Regions from separate parts of the Ancylobacter terrae genome, predicted to be linked through region 4. Evidence: riboswitches for the same ligand, from Rfam matches in the RefSeq annotation. Region 4 holds a riboswitch; each other region holds the start of a gene.
What was found. A riboswitch is a leader RNA that binds a small molecule or an ion and turns the genes downstream of it on or off. The one in region 4 is predicted to bind thiamine pyrophosphate.
Positions count from the first base shown of each region.

Region 1 (3,201 bases), on a different contig from region 4:
GGTGCCGGTCTGCGCCGACGAGAGCGCCCATGACCGCGCCGGCCTACCCGCCCTCGTCGACCGCTACGACGCCATCAACGTCAAGCTCGACAAGACCGGCGGGCTCACCGAGGCGCTGGCGCTGGTCGCCGCCGCACGCGAGGCCGGGCTCGACGTCATGGTCGGCTGCATGGTCGCGACCTCGCTGTCGATGGCGCCGGCGCTGCTGCTGGCGCCGCAGGCGCGCTGGGTCGATCTCGACGGGCCGCTGCTGCTCGCCCGCGACCGCGATCCCGGCCTCGCCTATCAGGGCTCGACCGTGCTGCCGGGCGGGCCGGAGCTGTGGGGCTGAGCAGCCCCTCGAAAGTGCGCATCGAAAACAATGCTCCCGTCATCCTGAGGAGCCATTCCGTTCAGGAATGGCGTCTCGAAGGATGGTCCAGGAGGATCGGGAGCCCTCTGGAGCCTCCTTCGAGACGCGCCTGCGGCGCTCCTCAGGATGACGGACCGAGTTTCCAAGCAGTCTCTCGGAGCGTAATCCGGTCGGCATTCCGTGCTAGCTGATCAGCGCGCGCTCTGGCAGAAACGCGGTTCGGCGCTCCACAGCGCGTGGAAATGGTGCACCGGCCCGTGGCCGCGCCCGATGGTCAGCTGGTCCGAGGCACCGATGGCGCGGGTGAGATAGTCCTTCGCCGCCGCCACCGCCGCGCGCAGGGCCATGCCGCGCGCCAGCCCCGCGGCGATGGCGGAGGAGAGCGTGCAGCCGGTGCCGTGCGTGTTCCGCGTGGCGATGCGCGGCGCCGTGAGTTCGACGACCCCCTCGGCGTCGACCAGCACGTCGACACTGTCCGGCCCCTCGCCATGGCCGCCCTTGACCAGCACCGCGCGCGGGCCGAAGCCCATCAGCCGCTCGGCCTGCGCCCGCGCCTCGGCCGGCGTCTGCGCCACCGGTTCGTCGAGCAGCGCCGCCGCCTCCGGCAGGTTCGGCGTGATGAGCAGCGCGCGCGGCAGCAACGCCTCGCGCAGCGTCGCGATCGCCTCCGGCACCAGCAGCCGGTCGCCCGAGGCGGCGACCATCACCGGGTCGAGCACAATGGTCGACAGGCCGTGGCGGACAAGCCCGGCCGCGACCGTCTCGATCGCCTGTGGGCGCGAGAGCATGCCGATCTTCACCGCGCCGACGGCGAGATCGGAGAATACCGCGTCCATCTGCGCGGCGATGAAGTCCGCCGGCACGTCGTGGATGCCGCTGACGCCGAGCGTGTTCTGCGCGGTCAGCGCGGTGATGACGCTGGCGCCATAGACGCCGAGCGCCGAGAAGGTCTTGAGGTCGGCCTGTATGCCCGCCCCGCCGCCGGAATCGGACCCCGCGATGGTGACGGCAATCGGCGTCGGCGCGGCATTCGGCGTCGTCATCGGCTTCTCCCTCGCCGACGGACGGGCCGCGCCGTGCGGCCGGGGGCTGTCCCCGCATCGGCCGCCGCACGATTCGTTCCCTCCGCCGGCATGATCCGGATCAGGTTCGATGGGTTGGCCCGGCCCTCACGGACACGCCGCCTCTCAGCCCCTTTACGGGGCACCCCAACGTTTCGTCGCGCTCGCTGATAGGGGAAGGGGAAGGCGCTGACAAGCCGCGGGTTATCGCGTGAAAGCCCTACTTCGACAGAGCTTGCAGCACAGTTACGAAAAACGACGCCAAATCGACGCCATGCTCAATCAACCAAGCTTTGAGGCCGCTAGCTTCCGCCGCCTTATCAAGATGAGTTGGGTTAACATCCGCTTGAGATTTCGCTCTTTGCTGCTCGACTGATCTAAAGAACGCCTGCAAGAGATCCGGTGGAACATTGGAATGATCGGATGACTGAATGTGAACGAACTTACCTATTCTCTCAAAAACACTGTTGTCTATCCGGACATCTATTGGTGCCGCCGACTTGATGACAGTACCAACGTCTTTGAACGAACTACCCGTTATCTCGATTTTCGGCGGCATGCCACTCGTCTCCGGCGTGATGGAGGTAAAATATAACTTTAAATTGCAATTCGTCAATCACACACCTTCTATCCTCGCGCTGGATCCCGCCGCCTTGCGTAGTCACCCTCATTCTGGTCCTGTTGCGCTGTCAGCCAGCCTTGAAAGTCGCGCAATGGTTCCCTTCTTCGTCCAGATCAAATGCGAACTCGGCCGCTCCTACGAGGTCGCCAACGCCATCGCCGATGCCGAGATCGCCTCGGAAATCTACTCCACCGCCGGGGAATTCGACCTGCTGATCAAGTTCTACGTGCCCGAAGGCACCGATATCGGCCATTTCGTGAACCAGCAGGTGCAGATCGTGCCCGGCATCAAGGACACCCAGACGCTGATCACCTTCAAGGCGTTCTGAACGCTCACGCCACCGGCGGCGGGCCCGACGCTTCGGCTTCGCGGCGACGCTGCTCGTCCTCGTGGCGCTCGTGCCAGATCATGTAGAGGCCGGCGCCGATGACGATGGCCGCGCCGACCAGCACGATGAGCGAGGGCACCTCCGAGAACAGCGCGAAGCCCAGCACCAGCGACCAAAGCATCGCCGAATAGGTGAAGGGCGCGATCACCGAGGCGGGCGCGTAACGGTAGCTCTCCGTGAGCAGGATCTGGCCGACGCCGCCGAGAAAGCCGATGGTGAGCAGCAGCGCCGAGGCGCCCGGCCCCGGCACCACCCAGCCCCAGGCCGCCGTGCCCAGCGCCGCCACCGAGGCCAGCGCCTGGAAATAGAACACGATCGCCGCCGTGGTCTCGGTCGCGGTCAGATGGCGCACCTGCACGATGGCGCCCGCCGTGCAGATCGCCGCGCACAGGCCGTAGATCGCGCCCCAGGTCGAGGCGACATCCGCGCCGAAGCCGAGCGCCAGATGCGGCCACAGCATGATGACGACGCCGGCGAGGCCGAGCATCACCGCGATCCACCGATAGGGCCGCACCACCTCGCGCAGCAGCAGCGCCGCCATCACCACGGTGATCAGCGGCGTGGTGAAGCTGATCGCGGTGGCGTCGACCAAGGGGATGCGGGCGAGCGCGACGAAGTTGCAGGCCATGCCGATGACGCCGACCAGCCCGCGGATGATGTGGCCGACCGGATTGGCCGTGCGCACCGCCGCGCTGATCTCGCCGCGGAAGGCCAGCAGCGCGATCAGCGGGAACAGCGCGAAGAAGGAGCGCGCGAACATCACCTGCCCGGTCGGGAC
Region 1 covers NZ_JBJGXH010000001.1:1,010,204-1,013,404, reverse strand. The annotation lists gene dgcA (N-acetyl-D-Glu racemase DgcA) at 1-331, shown strand, start outside; gene thiD (bifunctional hydroxymethylpyrimidine kinase/phosphomethylpyrimidine kinase) at 544-1,395, opposite strand; TPP riboswitch at 1,456-1,573, opposite strand; gene ACEUEL_RS04860 (hypothetical protein) at 1,634-1,972, opposite strand; gene ACEUEL_RS04855 (Lrp/AsnC ligand binding domain-containing protein) at 2,127-2,363, shown strand; gene ACEUEL_RS04850 (DMT family transporter) at 2,368-3,201, opposite strand, start outside.
Region 1: linked by a shared signal. The riboswitch ahead of thiD (bifunctional hydroxymethylpyrimidine kinase/phosphomethylpyrimidine kinase) and the one ahead of thiC (phosphomethylpyrimidine synthase ThiC) in region 4 are both predicted to bind thiamine pyrophosphate.

Region 2 (3,201 bases), on a different contig from region 4:
CATCTCACCCGCCCTGCATCGGCGCGAGGATCTCGATGCGATCCCCCTCGCCGATCGGCGTCTGCGCCCGGCGCGGGGCGCGGACCATGGTTCCGTTCAATGCGGTAGCCACCACCGCGCCCTCGAAGCCGAGCTCGGCGAGGAGGTCGGCGAGAGTGGGCGCCCGCGTCTGCGCGTCCTCACCATTCACGACGATCTTCATCCATCACCTCCGGGAAATGCGCCCCGTCGAACGCCACGGCCGCCGCGCGGCGGGCGAGCGCCGGCGCCGCGAGGAAGCCGTGGCGGTAGAGCCCGTTCACATGGATGGTCCGGCCGCGCCGGCGGATGCGCGGCAGGTTGTCCGGGAAGGCCGGGCGCACATCGGCGCCGATCTCCACCACCTCCGCCTCGCCGAAGGCCGGGTGCAGCGCATAGGTCGCCGACAGGAGCTCCATCAGCGAGCGCCCGGTGACCCGGCCGCGCTCGTCATTCTCGATCGAGGTCGCCCCGATCATGAAATGCCCGTCGCCGCGCGGCACGATGTAGACCGGGATGCGCGGGTGCAGCATGCGCACCGGGCGGGAGAGCCGGATGTCGCGCGAATAGAGCACGAGCATCTCGCCCTTCACCCCGCGCAGGTCGGCCAGCGTGTCGCGCGCGGCGAGGCCGCGGCAGTCGACGATGACGTCGGCGTCATCGTCGTTCGCATCGGTCTGACCGCACTGATCGTCCACCTCACTGCACTGACCATCCACCGCCTCGGTGAGGTAGCGCAGGTCGACGCGATACTCGGAAACGAGCTTCTCGGTGAGCGCCGCCAGCGCCTTGCGGGGCTCGAGATGCGCCTCGGTGGGGAAGAACAACCCCTGCTCGAACCGCCCCTCGAGGTCCGGCTCCAGCGCCGCGAGGCGCGCGCCGTCGATCGCCTCGAAATGCGAGGTGCGGCGGGAAAAGCGTTTGAGATCAGGTAGATCGCGGGCCGGCGCCAGCACCAGGCTGCCATTCGTCGGCACATCCGGCACGCTGTCCCGCCAGTAGTCGAGCGATTCGAGACCCAGCTCGACGATGAGCGGCTCGGCGCTCTCGCGCTCGCACCAGGGCGCCAGCATGCCCCCGGCATACCAGGAGCAGCCCCGGCCGGAGCCGGAATTGCGTTCGATTACGGTGACGTGCGCCCCGCGGCGGGCAAAGGCGTGGGCGCAGGTGAGACCGGCGACGCCGGCGCCGATGATGCGCACGCGCATCGCGTTCGGCGTTGCGCCGGTTCGGTCAAGCTGTTGATCTGACATGCATTCCTCCCTCCGCCAGTCCGAGCTGGATCAGGTTCGAAGGGTCGCCATGCCGCGATCGCGTCGCGCCGATGGCCTCTCAGCCTCCTGTCGAGGCTCCCCCGGATGCCGTTGATATAGTGGCTCCCGGGCCCGCTGTCACCGCCGTGTCGACAACATATCGTCCGTGGTTCTGCTTATCCGCTCCCCAGCCGCGGCGGCAGGTTGACCACATTGGTCGCCCCGCGCCGGCGACGCTGGCACGCCGTCCTCACCGCCCGCTCCAAAGCGTCGCGGCCAAAGGGTTTTCCGAGCCGCATGAGATCGGGATCCGCCCCCTCCGGCAGTTCCGCATAGCCGGTCCCGAGCACCACGGCGAGATGCGGCCATCGCTGCCGGATCGCCGCGACGAGTTGCACCCCGGTCATCCCCGGCATCGCCTGGTCGGTCAGCACGACGTCGAAATCGCGTTTCGTTTCAAGCATATCGAGCGCCTGGCGGCCGGAGGACGCTTCGCTCACCGCGAAACCGATATCCTCCAGCATGGCAGCGGTGGCGCCGAGAACGAGCGGATCGTCGTCGACCACCAGCACCCCCAGCCGCCCCGGCTCGCCGACCTGAGACGCCATTTCCGGCTCGGTCGAGACCGCCGCGGCGGGCGGTGCGGCGGCGATCGGAAGCCAGATGTCGGCGGTGGTCCCCTCGCCGCGGCGACTGGCCAGCACCAGCCGCCCGCCGGACTGCGCGGCGAGGCCGTGCACCATGGCGAGGCCGAGCCCGGTCCCCTTTCCCACCCCCTTGGTGGTGAAGAACGGCTCCGTCGCCCGCGCCAGCGTCTCCTCGTCCATGCCGCTGCCGGTATCGCGCACACGCAGGCAGAAATAGTCGCCCGGCGGCAGGTCGCTGCCATCCTGCGGCACCGCGCCGGCCGGAACGACCTGCTCCTCGCGGGCCTCGATGATGATCGTGCCCCCCTCCGGCATGGCGTCGCGCGCGTTCACCGCGAGGTTGAGCAGGGCGAGTTCGAGCTGGTTCGCGTCGACATTCGCGCGGGGCAGGCCGAGCGGGAAGCGCGTCTCGATCCGAACCGTCGGACCGATCGATCGCCTCAGCAGATCGGCCATGCCGAGCACGAGATCCGGCACGTTGACCGGTTCGGGCTTCAGGTCCTGGCGGCGCGCGAAGGCCAGCATGCGCTGCGTCAGGGCAACGCCGCGCTGCGCCGCCTGGATGGTGTTGTCGAGCATGCGGAGCAGGCGCGAATCCTCGTTCGCCCGTTTGCGCGCGAGTTCCAGGTTACCCAGGATGACGGCCAGCAGATTGTTGAAATCATGGGCTATACCGCCCGTGAGCTGGCCCACGGCCTCGAGCTTCTGGCCCTGCCGCAGCGCCTCCTCGGCCCGCCGCCGGGCGGTGACGTCGATCAGGCCGCAATGCGACTTCACGACCCGGCCCGCCGCGTCCCGCTCCACCGTGGCGGACAGCATGCAGTCCAGCACCGCCCCCTCGCGGGTCACGAGGCGATATTCCGCATCGGTGAGTTCGCCGGTCTCCATCAGGGTCGGCCAATGGACCTCGTCCCGCATGCGCGCCGACTCGCGCGTCATGAAATCCGTCAGCGGGCGCCCGACCACCTCGTCCCGCCCATAGCCGAGCAGCGCAAGCCAGCTGTCGCTCACCTGTTCGATCCGGCCGCCCGCATCCAGAGAGTGCAGGGGAAGCGGCGTGCGCCGATAAAGATTGCGATAGCGCTCCTCGCTCGCGCGCAGGGCCGAGGCCTCGCGGGCGGCCAGCACCGCAAAGCGCCGGTCATACATGACCGCGACCGTCGCCACGAACAGGATGATGAACGTCATCGCGGCGACCGCGATCGCCAGTTCGGTCCGGTCGAACCGGGCGACCGGCTCGCTCAGTACCTCATGAGCGCCGGGCGCCGCCGTCAGCGTCAGCG
Region 2 covers NZ_JBJGXH010000001.1:638,651-641,851, reverse strand. The annotation lists gene thiS (sulfur carrier protein ThiS) at 5-202, opposite strand; gene thiO (glycine oxidase ThiO) at 180-1,226, opposite strand; TPP riboswitch at 1,261-1,384, opposite strand; gene ACEUEL_RS02990 (MHYT domain-containing protein) at 1,448-3,201, opposite strand, start outside.
Region 2: linked by a shared signal. The riboswitch ahead of thiO (glycine oxidase ThiO) and the one ahead of thiC (phosphomethylpyrimidine synthase ThiC) in region 4 are both predicted to bind thiamine pyrophosphate.

Region 3 (3,201 bases), on a different contig from region 4:
GAATTCGCGCAGCCGCGAATGGCCGTAGCCGCCCATCACCATGAGGTCGATGTTGCGCGCGGCGATCTCCTTGACGAACACGTCGACGATGCCTTCGTCGCCGCCCGGCACCAGCCGGCGCAGTTCCACCTGCTTGCCGTGGCGGGCGAGATGGCGGGCGAGGTCGGCCCCGGGCACCTCGTCGCTCTTCACCTTGCCGGCCTCGACCACCGCCGCCTCGACCAGGCTGGCATGTTCCAGCAGCGGGCAGGCCTCGGCCACCGCGCGGGCGGCGGCGCGCCCGCCGTCCCAGGCGATCAGGATACGCTCGGCGGAGAAGGGCTTGGCCTGCTTCAGCGGCACCAGCAGCACCGGCCGGCCGGAATCGAACAGCACCGCCTCGGCGACCACCTCCTCCGAGCCCATCCGCTCGGGGTCCGGCTGGCCGACCACGATGAGGTCGTAGAGCCGCGCCATCAGCCCGATCTGCTCGGCGGCACCGCCCAGCGTGCCGTCGATGGTGCGCACCTCGCCGGAGATGCCGACCGCGCGCAGCGATTCCTCGAAGCGCGCCACCGACTGGGCGGCGAGGCGCCGGCTCTCGGCGCGCTGGGTCTCGATGAAGTCGGTCGAGAACGCCTCGGTATAGACATGGGGGATGTCGATCTCGTAGCTGACCGCCACGCCGGTCAGATGCGCCCCGAGCCGCGAGGCCACCGAGACGGCGTAATCGGCGGCCACATCCGGGCCGTCACCCACTTTGAGATGTACGAGAATGTCCTTGATCATCGCGTTTCCTCCGCATGGCTCCCTTGGGGAACCTTTTATAAGCCGAACGTGACCGCCGCCTTGACCGGGGTCAAGCTTGCCGTCCGTCGATATATATTGTCCACCAGAGAGGTGCCGTCGATCCGGACGGCTTCGGATGCGCGATGATTTCCTTCGGCCGTTCGCTGCTGCTCGCCCTGCTGCCGCTGGCCGCGTGGGAACTCGCCGTGCGCGCCCTCGCCGTGCCCGCCTATATCCTGCCGGGACCGGTCCGGATCGCCGGCGCGCTCATCGCCAACAGGCAGGTGCTGGCGCAGAACGCGCTGATCACGCTGGGCGAGATGCTGGCGGGCCTCGCCTGCGGCGTCGTGCTGGGGGTCGCCTGCGCCCTCGCCATGGCCTATTCGCCCGCCGCGCGGCGGATGCTGCGGCCGACGCTGCTGGTGGCGCAGGCGCTGCCCGTCTTCGCGGTGGCGCCGCTGCTGGTGATCTGGTTCGGCTTCGGCCTCGCCTCCAAGGTGGTGATGGCGAGCCTGATCATCTTCTTCCCCGTCGCCTCGGCCTTCCATGACGGGCTCGCCCGGGCCGACCAGGGGCTCGTCGACCTCGCCCGGCTCTACGGCGCCAGCGAAAGCGGGCTGTTGCGCTTCATCCGCATTCCCGCCGCCCTGCCCGGCCTTGCGACCGGGCTGCGCGTCGCCGCCGCGGTGGCGCCGATCGGGGCGATCGTCGGGGAATGGGTCGGCTCGGCGGGCGGGCTCGGCTTCCTCATGCTGCAGGCCAACGCCCGGATGCAGACCGACATGGTGTTCGCCGCGCTCACCATCCTCGTCGCCGTGGCGCTGATCCTCTACGCGCTGGTCGACCGGCTGATGGCGCGCCTGGTGCCGTGGGCGCCGGAGACGGTCGGGCGGTAGGCCCGCGCCGGTTGCCGTGGCATGCCAGCGGTGCTAGCCTCCCCGATGTCCGAGGGGTGTCCCGCGAACCGTTCAGGGTTCAAGGGGCTGAGATGGCAGCCGCCAGACCCTTTGAACCTGATCCGGGTCATGCCGGCGAAGGGACGGAGCGAAGGCGGGGCCGATGGATCGAGGTATCCGGGCCGCCGCCGGATGATCCCCCAGAAGCTCATGCGCCGGATCTCCACAGTGTCGGGAGATCCATGATGACGAACACCCTGCTGAAGACCCTCGCCGGTGCCGGCCTCGCGCTGGCGCTGGCCCTCACGCCGGCCGCCGCTGCCGACAAGCTCACCGTGCTGCTCGACTGGTACGTGAACCCCGACCATGCGCCGCTGATCGTGGCCAAGGAGAAGGGCTTCTTCGACGCCGTCGGCCTCGACGTAACGCTGGTGCCGCCCTCCGATCCCGCCGCGCCGCCGCGCCTCGTCGCCGCCGGGCAGGCGGAGGTGGCGGTGAGCTACCAGCCGAGCCTCTATCTCAGCGTCAAGGAGGGCCTGCCGCTGGTGCGCTTCGGCACGCTGGTCTCGACGCCGCTCACCGCGCTGGTGGCGCTGAAGGACGGGCCGGTGAAGACGCTCACGGACCTGAAGGGCAAGACGATCGGCTTCTCGGTGGCCGGCTTCGAGGACGCGCTGCTCGGCACCATGCTGAAGAGCGCCGGGCTGACGCCGTCCGACGTCACCCTGGTCAACGTCAATTTCGCCCTCACCCCGGCGCTCGCCGCCGGCAAGGTCGATGCGGTCATCGGCGCCTATCGCAATTTCGAACTCACCCAGCTCAAGCTCGAGGGCAAGGAGGGCACCGCCTTCTTCCCCGAGGAGCACGGCGTGCCAGCCTTCGACGAGCTGATCTACATCACCCGCAAGGACCTCGTGGCCGATCCGCGGCTGCCGCGCTTCCTCGCGGCGGTCGAGAGCGCGACGCTCTACGTGCTCAACCACCCGCAGGAGGCGTGGGGCGTGTTCGTGAAGGCCAATCCCTCGCTCGACGACGAGCTGAACCGCACCGCCTGGACCGACACGCTGCGCCGCTTCGCCCACGCCCCGGCGGCGCTCGACGCCGGCCGCTACGAGCGCTTCGGCGCATTCATGAAGGAGCACGGGCTGATCGAGACGACCCTGCCGGTCTCGGCCTACGCGCCGGTGCTGCCCGCCGCCGTGCCGCAGCCCTGAGACAGGCCGGGACCGGCCGGGATGACGGGGCGAGCGGTCCCGGATCGAGGCCGGCGGCCTCGTCCGGGATGACGGACGCCTGAAGGTCCCCCAACGTCATCGCGGGCGGCGGAAACCTCCCTCCCCGTCGTCCCGCCGGCAGCCGCCACACCGCCGTCATCCGCCGCAGCGCAGCAATCACGACTTCCGGGCCCGGCGCCGCGATGCTACCCAAGCGGCGGGGGACGCTTGGGGAGGGACGCATGGGGAACGGGGTCTATCACGCCGCCGCGGTGGTGCTCGGCGCGCTGGTCGGGCTCGCCGGCGTCGCCTTCCATCTCGGC
Region 3 covers NZ_JBJGXH010000001.1:2,825,398-2,828,598, forward strand. The annotation lists gene ACEUEL_RS13575 (universal stress protein) at 1-768, opposite strand, end outside; gene ACEUEL_RS13580 (ABC transporter permease) at 912-1,664, shown strand; TPP riboswitch at 1,707-1,825, shown strand; gene ACEUEL_RS13585 (ABC transporter substrate-binding protein) at 1,910-2,878, shown strand; gene clcA (H(+)/Cl(-) exchange transporter ClcA) at 3,121-3,201, shown strand, end outside.
Region 3: linked by a shared signal. The riboswitch ahead of ACEUEL_RS13585 (ABC transporter substrate-binding protein) and the one ahead of thiC (phosphomethylpyrimidine synthase ThiC) in region 4 are both predicted to bind thiamine pyrophosphate.

Region 4 (3,201 bases):
GGCGACACGGTCGTGTTCGACGGCGCCCGGCAGATCGCCCTGCCGCCGGAGAAGCGCGGCCTCGGCCTCGTGTTCCAGTCCTACGCGCTGTGGCCGAACAAGACCGTCGACGCGAATGTCGGCTACGGCCTGAAGCTGCGCAAGGCGGGCGAGGCGGAGACCAGGGCCAAGGTCGGCGAGGTGCTGGAACGGCTCGGCCTCTCCGCGCTCGGCGCGCGCTACCCGCACCAGCTCTCCGGCGGCCAGCAGCAGCGCGTCGCGCTCGCCCGCGCGCTGGTCTACCGCCCCTCGGTGCTGCTGCTCGACGAGCCGCTTTCCAACCTCGACGCCAAGCTGCGCGAGGAGGCCCGCGCCTGGATCCGCGAGCTGATCCTGCAGACCCGCATCAGCGCGCTCTACGTCACCCACGACCAGGTCGAGGCGATGGCGGTGGCCGACCGCATCATGCTGCTGCGCGGCGGCGAGGTGGAGCAGGAGGGCCGCCCGCAGGATGTCTACGAGCAGCCCAATTCGGCGCTGGTGGCCGATTTCATGGGCAGCAACAACCACCTCGCCGGCCGCCTCGTCGCGCGCGAGGCCGACACCGGCGTCATCGAGGTCGCCGGCCAGCGGCTGGAGGGCCGGGTGATGGCGGACCGCCGTCCCGGCGAGGCGGTGAAGGCCGTCATACGCATCGAGCGTGTCGCGCTCGGCACCGAGCCGGCGGCGAACACCCTGCCGCTCACCGTCGAGACGGCGCTCTATCTCGGCGAGCGCTGGGAATATGTGCTGGCCGGCGAGGGGGTCCGCGTCCGGGCCTGGGCCGCCGCCACACCCGCGCAGGAGCGCTATTGGGTGGGTTTCCCGAAAGACCGGCTCTGGCTGTTCTGAGCCGCCGCGGCCGAGGCGCGCCCCTCTCCGCTCCCACCTGCCCGCTCGCTCTCCCCTCGCCGGCGCCGGGGGCGGCGCGCCCGATTGACAGGCCGGCGGCACGGCGGCACCCTCGCCGCATTCACCAGGGGGGTCCCGGCAAGGGGCTGAGATACTGCTGGGTGCGGCCTTCGGGCCGTTGCGGCGCAGTGACCCGTTGAACCTGATCCAGTTCATACTGGCGTAGGGACGGTGCGGGTGCGTCGCGCGAGCGCGGCCGGATTCCCCATGGCGCGGGGAATCCTCCCAACATCTTCCTGTCAGAGCTGGGTCTCCATGCGTTTCGCGAGGAGCCTCGACCCATGACGACCGATACCTCCACCCCTGCCGTGAGCACCGGCCCGCTGCCGGCCTCGACCAAGGTGTTCCGACCCGGCAAGCTCTACCCCGACATCCGCGTGCCGATGCGCGAGATCGCCGTGCATCCGAGCGCCGGCGAGCCGCCGGTGACCGTCTACGATGCCTCAGGCCCCTACACGGATCCGGCCGCCCGCATCGCCATCGACGCGGGCCTGCCCCGCCTGCGCGCCGCATGGATCGCGGCGCGAGGCGACGTCGCGGCCGGGCCGGGGCGCGCGGTGAAGCCGGAGGATAACGGCTTCGTCTCGGCCGAACGGGCGACCCCGCCCTTCCCGATACGCCACCGGCCGCTTCGGGCGACCGGCGGACGGGCGGTGACGCAGCTCGCCTATGCCCGCGCCGGCATCATCACGCCGGAGATGGAATTCGTCGCCATCCGCGAAAATCTCGGCCGCGAGACGCGGCGCGCCGGCGCCGGCCGCGACGGCGAGGACTTCGGCGCGGCGATACCCGATATCGTCACGCCGGACTTCGTGCGCGAGGAGGTGGCGCGCGGGCGGGCGATCATTCCCGCCAACATCAACCACCCGGAAGCCGAGCCGATGGCGATCGGGCGCAACTTTCTCGTCAAGATCAACGCCAATATCGGCAATTCCGCCGTCACCTCCTCCATGGCCGAGGAGGTGGAGAAGATGGTGTGGGCGATCCGCTGGGGCGCCGACACGGTGATGGACCTCTCGACCGGGCGCAACATCCACACCATCCGCGACTGGATCCTGCGCAATGCGCCGGTGCCGATCGGCACCGTGCCGCTCTATCAGGCGCTGGAGAAGGTGGGCGGCATCGCCGAGGAGCTCAGCTGGGAGGTGTTCCGCGACACGCTGGTCGAGCAGGCCGAGCAGGGCGTCGACTATTTCACCATCCATGCCGGCGTGCGGCTCGCCCATATCCCGCTCACCGTCGAGCGGGTGACCGGCATCGTCTCGCGCGGCGGCTCGATCATGGCGAAGTGGTGCCTCGCCCATCACCGCGAAAGCTTCCTCTACACGCATTTCGAGGAGATCTGCGACATTTGCCGCGCCTATGACGTCTCGTTCTCGCTGGGCGACGGGCTGCGGCCCGGCTCGATCGCCGATGCCAATGACGCCGCCCAGTTCGCCGAGCTGGAGACATTGGGCGAACTGACGAAGATCGCCTGGGCGAAAGACTGCCAGGTGATGATCGAAGGGCCCGGCCATGTGCCGATGCACAAGATCAAGGCCAATATGGACAAGCAGCTGGCCGTCTGCGGCGAGGCGCCGTTCTACACGCTGGGTCCGCTCACCACCGACATCGCGCCGGGCTACGACCACATCACCTCCGGCATCGGCGCGGCGATGATCGGCTGGTTCGGCACGGCGATGCTCTGCTACGTCACCCCGAAGGAGCATCTCGGCCTGCCCGACCGCGACGACGTCAAGACCGGCGTGATCACCTACCGGATCGCCGCCCACGCCGCCGATCTCGCCAAGGGCCACCCCGCCGCCCGGATCCGCGACGACGCGCTCTCGCGCGCGCGGTTCGAATTCCGCTGGGAGGACCAGTTCAACCTGTCGCTCGACCCGGAAACCGCGCGCGCCTTCCACGACGAGACGCTGCCGAAGGAGGCGCACAAGGTCGCGCATTTCTGCTCGATGTGCGGGCCGAAATTCTGCTCGATGCGCATCTCGCACGACATCCGCGCCGAGGCGCAGAAGGAGGGGATGGCGGCGATGGCGGCCAAGTTCCGCGAGCACAGCCAGCTCTATCTGACGCCGGCGCCCGGGCCGGACGCCTGACGGCCGATCGTTTCGGGGCATCCCGGAACGGCGCGACGGGGTCGCGGGCCGGCACATGGCCCGCGGCCCCATCCCGGCGCTCAGCCGTCCTCGTCGCCCTCGTCGAGCCCGTCGCGATCGGCCTCGTCATCCCCCTCTCCGACCGGGAGCCCCGGCGGGATATCGCCCGCCAGCA
Region 4 covers NZ_JBJGXH010000006.1:15,723-18,923, reverse strand. The annotation lists gene ACEUEL_RS21800 (ABC transporter ATP-binding protein) at 1-870, shown strand, start outside; TPP riboswitch at 987-1,117, shown strand; gene thiC (phosphomethylpyrimidine synthase ThiC) at 1,212-3,026, shown strand; gene scpB (SMC-Scp complex subunit ScpB) at 3,107-3,201, opposite strand, start outside.